2 regions of the Proteus appendicitidis genome follow, and region 1 is predicted to be linked to the other one. Evidence: predicted binding sites of a transcription regulator. Region 1 holds the regulator's gene; the other holds the start of a gene.
What was found. Region 1 encodes CRP, which controls carbon source genes, mostly activating them, when cyclic AMP is high. Its sites were predicted from a motif close to ATGTGANNNNNNTCACAT; they were not measured.
Positions count from the first base shown of each region.

Region 2: a site for CRP is predicted at 1,470-1,487, ahead of msrB (peptide-methionine (R)-S-oxide reductase MsrB). Genes of this name have one in related genera too.

Region 1 is NZ_CP127389.1:3,777,191-3,780,405, reverse strand. It holds gene QQS39_RS17265 (aminodeoxychorismate synthase component II) at 1-79, shown strand, start outside; gene argD (bifunctional acetylornithine/succinyldiaminopimelate transaminase) at 197-1,411, shown strand; gene crp (cAMP-activated global transcriptional regulator CRP) at 1,507-2,139, opposite strand; gene QQS39_RS17250 (OsmC family protein) at 2,452-2,859, shown strand; gene QQS39_RS17245 (phosphoribulokinase) at 2,949-3,215, opposite strand, start outside.
Region 2 is NZ_CP127389.1:2,296,029-2,299,243, reverse strand. It holds gene QQS39_RS10750 (D-hexose-6-phosphate mutarotase) at 1-151, opposite strand, end outside; gene gapA (glyceraldehyde-3-phosphate dehydrogenase) at 266-1,261, opposite strand; gene msrB (peptide-methionine (R)-S-oxide reductase MsrB) at 1,605-2,042, shown strand; gene QQS39_RS10735 (YeaC family protein) at 2,124-2,405, shown strand; gene pncA (bifunctional nicotinamidase/pyrazinamidase) at 2,513-3,157, opposite strand; gene ansA (asparaginase) at 3,180-3,215, opposite strand, start outside.

The sequences.
Region 1 (3,215 bases):
TGAAGGGGTTCAATTTCACCCAGAAAGTATTTTAAGTGAACAAGGGCATGAGCTATTAAATAATTTCCTTAAATATTAAATGGATAGCATTTAAATAGCGAAATAATGCCTTTTTATACAAAACCACATTTGATTTTTTATTCATATTTAGTGATTATATTTTCATATTAAATATGAATAACGATCAGGTGGGGTAATGAAAAAGCAAAGCATCAACCGGGCAACTTACGATCAAGTAATGTTGCCAATTTATTCACCCGCAGAATTTATTCCTGTCAAAGGGATGGGTAGCCGTGTTTGGGATCAGCAGGGAAAATCGTATATTGATTTTGCTGGTGGTATTGCTGTTTTAGCACTGGGACATGCCCATCCTGCTCTTAATCAAGCCTTGAAAGAACAAAGCGAACAACTTTGGCATGTAAGTAATATTTTTACTAATGAACCCGCATTGCGCTTAGCTCAAAAATTAATAGATAACACATTTGCAGAACGTGTCTTTTTTGCCAATTCAGGCGCAGAAGCGAATGAGGCAGCATTTAAATTAGCGCGCCATTATGCCATTACTCGCCATAGCCCTTATAAAACTAAAATTATTGCTTTTCACCATGCATTCCATGGCAGAACACTGTTTACAGTCTCTGTTGGTGGGCAACCTAAATATGCAGATGGTTTTGGCCCTAAGCCTGCAGATATCGTACACGTCCCCTTTAATGATTTAGATGCGGTTAAAGCGGTAATGGACGATCACACTTGTGCTGTTGTTTTAGAGCCAGTTCAAGGTGAAGGTGGCGTAACGGCGGCAACACCTGAGTTTATGAGAGGGCTACGTGAATTGTGCGATAAGCATCAAGCGCTGCTTGTTCTTGATGAAGTACAAACGGGTATGGGGCGTACAGGCAAGCTTTTCGCCTATATGAACTATGATGTGACACCCGACATTATTACAACCGCAAAAGCACTAGGAAGTGGTTTTCCACTTAGTGCAATGTTAACAACACATGAGATAGCTTCTGCAATGGGTGTCGGAACTCATGGTACAACTTATGGTGGCAATCCATTAGCTTGTGCCGTGGGTAATGTCGCATTTGATTTAATTAATACACCGGAGGTATTGGAGGGTGTAGAAAAGCGCTATCAATGGATTGTGGATGAACTGGCGGCAATCAATCAAGTTTATAATGTCTTTTCGCAAATTCGTGGGCAAGGTTTATTGATTGGTGCGCAATTGGCACCACAATATGAAGGTAAAGCTAAAGAGTTACTCGGTCTTGCTGCCAAACATGGCTTAATGATGTTAAACGCAGGAGCCGATGTGATGCGTTTTACACCATCGTTAATTATTACCCAAGAAGAGCTACAAGAAGGAATGGTGGCATTAAAAGCGGCTATTGCGGAATTTGTAGCAGGGTAGTATCGACTAAAAACCCCATCAACGAGGATGGGGTTTACATATAAAAGTCTATCAATAGCCCTTTTATGGGCTATTGTTTATTCGAGCGGGGAAACTTAGCGAGTCCCGTAAACGACGATAGTTTTACCGTGTGCGGAGATCAAGTTTTGATCTTCCAGCATTTTCAGAATACGGCCTACAGTTTCGCGTGAACAACCAACGATTTGACCAATTTCCTGACGTGTAATTTTAATTTGCATGCCATCAGGATGCGTCATTGCATCGGGTTGTTTTGCTAAGTTTAATAAGGTTTGTGCAATACGACCTGTTACATCAAGGAAAGCAAGGTTACCTACTTTTTCTGATGTGGTTTGTAATCTGTTCGCCATTTGAGCAGAAAGGCGCATCAGAATATCAGGGTTAACCTGAATTAATTGGCGGAATTTTTTATAGGAAATTTCTGCTACTTCACAGGCTGTTTTTGCTCTAACCCATGCACTACGTTCTTGATCTTCTTCAAATAATCCAAGTTCACCGATGAAATCCCCCTGATTTAGGTAGGAGAGGATCATTTCTTTTCCTTCTTCATCTTTAATAAGAACAGCCACGGAACCTTTAACAATATAATAAAGTGTTTCCGCTTTCTCACCTTGGTGGATCAGCGTGCTCTTGGATGGATATTTGTGAATATGGCAGTGTGACAAAAACCATTCAAGAGTCGGGTCTGTTTGCGGCTTGCCGAGAACCATTCGCGTTATCCTCTGTACGTTAAATGCAGCCTTTCAAAACGGATAGGTTCCCTTTTGAGACAGCGTGCTTAAAAATCCTATCTTTACCTATTAACTTCCTGAGAACACGGTAAGTTAATATGGAGTAGATTATAATAAATGAGAAAATAATGCATTGATCTTAACCACTATCATCAAGCAGATATTGTTTTTAACACAATTAGTGCATTAAGTCTCGTTTTACGCAGTCAGCATAATAAACCTATTTGCTAATTGCCAGTTGAATTATGAGTATGTACTCTTTTAGTTTCTGTCATCTTTAGGGGAAAATAAATGGAAGCGAGAGTTAAGTGGGTTGAAGATTTATCTTTTGTTGGCGAATCTTCATCTGGCCATCAAATTATGATGGATGGGAATTCGGGTGATAAAGCCCCAAGCCCAATGGAAATGGTATTAATTGCTGCGGGTGGATGTAGCGCGATTGATGTCGTGAGTATTTTACGTAAAGGTCGTCACCAAGTAACTGATTGTGAAGTAAAATTAACATCAGAACGACGCGAAGAAGCCCCTCGTTTATTTACGGATATCAATTTACATTTTATTGTTTCTGGTAAAGAGTTAACGGATAAAATCGTAGAACGCGCCGTTCAATTATCGGCAGAAAAATATTGTTCTGTTTCTTTAATGCTAGGAAAAGCAGCCAATATTACGCATTCATTTGAAATAAAAGATGCTGACTAATTTTGATATTTTAAAATAAAGTTTAATCTGAAAAATAATATCCCTTAATTAATGGGATATTATTTTTATAGAGATAAATTTTATTTTGGTTAACTTATCTTTTCGCCATTTAATAATTTTTTGACTAATGGCGCCATAATTAATTCCATCGCTAATCCTAATTTCCCGCCCGGTACAACAATAGTATTTATTGTTGACATAAAGGAGCCATGCAACATCGCAAGTAAATAGGGAAAATCAATATCGGTTAAGCCTCGAAAACGAATAACAATAAAGCTCTCATCGAGAGTGGGGATCGCTTTGGCAGAAAAGGGGTTTGAAGTATCAACCGTCGGAACGCGTTGGAAGTTAATGTG
Region 2 (3,215 bases), 1.5 Mb from region 1:
GCCAAGCAATTAAATGTGCGCCTTGAAGGCTGATAGCTGCGCGTACTTTAGGATGCGAAATAACAAGGATAGGAAGTTCACCTAATTGCCGACGACTTAAGTAAGGTGATATTTGTTCAATAATCGGCAAAGAAAAAATTTTCTCATTCATTATCTTATGACCTTATGTCACTGACTATTTCAATACAATAAACTGACTGGCTAGAAAATAAAAGAGCCACCGAAAAGGTGGCTCTAAAAGAAATCGTGACTTTCTAAACTCTAATTATTTAGAGATATGAGAAATCAGATCCAGAACTTTGTTTGAATAACCAACTTCGTTATCGTACCAAGCAACTAATTTAACAAAGTTGTCGTTCAGTGCGATACCTGCTTTAGCATCAAATACTGAAGTCAGAACTTCGCCGTTGAAGTCAGTTGAAACAACTGCATCTTCAGTGTAGCCCAGAACGCCTTTCAGTTCGCCTTCAGCTGCTGCTTTGATAGCGTCACAGATTTGAGCGTAAGTTGCTGGTTTTTCCAGACGTGCAGTCAGGTCAACAACAGAAACGTTAGGAGTAGGAACACGGAAAGACATACCAGTCAGTTTGCCGTTCAGTTCAGGGATAACTTTACCTACAGCTTTAGCAGCACCAGTTGATGATGGGATGATGTTTTGAGAAGCACCACGACCACCACGCCAGTCTTTTGCAGATGGACCATCAACAGTACGTTGAGTTGCAGTTGTTGCGTGAACAGTAGTCATCAGACCTTCAACGATACCGAAGTTGTCGTTGATAACTTTAGCTAAAGGCGCTAAGCAGTTAGTAGTACAAGATGCGTTAGAAACGATATCTTGACCTGCGTATGATTTATGGTTTACGCCCATAACGAACATTGGGGTGCTGTCTTTTGAAGGACCAGTCAGAACAACTTTTTTCGCACCAGCTTGGATGTGTTTACGAGCAGTTTCGTCTGTTAAGAACAGACCAGTTGCTTCTGCAACAACGTCAGCACCGACTTCGTTCCATTTCAGATTTGCTGGATCTCTTTCTGAAGTTACGCGGATGGTTTTACCATTAACAACGAGGTGGCCATCTTTTACTTCAACAGTACCGTTGAAACGGCCATGAGTTGAATCGTATTTCAGCATGTATGCCATGTAGTCTGCGTCTAACAGATCGTTAATACCTACGATTTCGATATCTGAACGTTCTTGAGCAGCACGGAAAACGATGCGGCCGATACGACCAAAACCATTAATACCTACTTTGATAGTCATATGTATTCCACCAGCTTTAATTTAGTGAATTAAAAAGTTGCTTCTAAAGTTACCAAAACCGCGCCAATCGTCAAGCGGAATCGTGTCAATAATTGCAAAAAATCAATTAAAAAAACACTTTTCGCTTAAAGATTGGTCGTTTTAGCTAAATGTTACGCTGTGTATTATCGGGATCAACGCCGATAAATGAAGTTACCTTTGCTCCGTTATGTGAAATTCATCACATTTCAAAAACTAAAGATTACTCTTGATGATTTTAGACTATATTTTCCAGATTTGTTGTTAAATCTTTGTTATCATTCACTGTTGTTTTAAAAAGCATTTTTCTGGGCAAGAGGTCGATATGGCAGATAATGAAAAGAAAGTGAATATTTCAAGTAATAACAATCACCTTGATTTATCAACACTCAACGAAATGCAACGTTATGTGACGCAACAGCAAGGTACAGAACCTCCGTTTAGTGGTAAATTATTACACAATCGTCAAACAGGGATTTATCACTGTTTGTGTTGTTCTGCTCCTCTGTTTTATTCAGAAACAAAATTTGATGCAGGATGTGGTTGGCCAAGCTTTTATCAACCTGTTAGTGATAATACGATTCGCTATATTGATGATTTTTCTCATAATATGAAAAGAACTGAAATCCGTTGTCAGCAATGTGATGCACATTTAGGGCATGTTTTTAATGATGGCCCAGCTCCAACAGGGGAGCGTTATTGTGTTAATTCAGCCTCTCTTTCATTTACGAATAGTGAAACAGGCGAAAAACAAGCCGGTTAATCTTGTTAAATTAACAAAATAATAACAACTGAAAAAACGATTCAGCCATTTCAAATGATTATTTAGCTTATGGAGCAATCAATGGAAGTTAATGAACTTATTTCGATGGTGACCCCTGAAATTTACCAGCGTATATCAACGGCAGTTGAACTAGGCAAATGGCCTGATGGCGTTGCATTGACTGATGAGCAAAAAGAACATTGCATGCAGATTGTTTTATTATGGCAGGCGAAAAATAACCACACACCTGAGCATATGACAGTAGGCACTAATGGACAAATTACCATGAAGAGCAAACAAGAATTAAAAGCTCAGTTTCAATCTGAACGTCTAGCAACGTTAACGCCAATCGATGATGAATAAAACCTGTGTAGAATGGATAGAATAAATATAAAAAGGGGCTATTTATTAACCGAGCAGGTTAAAAATAGTCCCTTTTCCATTTTATAAAGATAAAGAAAATAACGAACCTATTGATTGTTACGATTAAGCCAATGTGCTGAATCAATTAACGCTGCGCCTTTTGCTCTCATTTCTTCTAATGCTTTTTCGCTATCGTCATCTTGAATATTGACACCGCGACAACCGTCTGTAACAACTGAAACCTGATATCCTAATAACAATGCATCTAGCACTGTAAATTTGACACAGTAATCTGTAGCAATTCCTAAAATATAAAGATGTTTTATATTTAATGTTTGTAAAAGTGTATGCAAGCCTGTTTGGTATTCGTGGTCGTTATCAAAAAAAGCACTATAACTATCAATAAGGTGGTTTTGCCCTTTGTAAATAATATGATTAATGAGTGCTTGATTTAATTCTGGATGAAATGCAGCGCCATAAGAATTTTGTACACAATGTACTGGCCACCAAACTTGTGGTAAGCCATTTAGTGTGCCGATCTCTCCCACAACAGTGCCTGAATTTTCAGCAAAGCTAAGATGATCGGCTGGATGCCAGTCTAAGCTGGCAATAATCGGATTTTTAGATTGATTGAAACTATAAATAAGTTGGTTGGCTGTTTGTATAACTATGTCGCTTTCATTAACAGCTAATGCACCACCTGTACAAAAATCGTTTTGTATATCAACCAATAACAGTGCAGAATTTTTCACCACTTTTACCTTTAGATTAAACTTAGTCGTTATCGTTTAATGTCATTTCACCACGTAG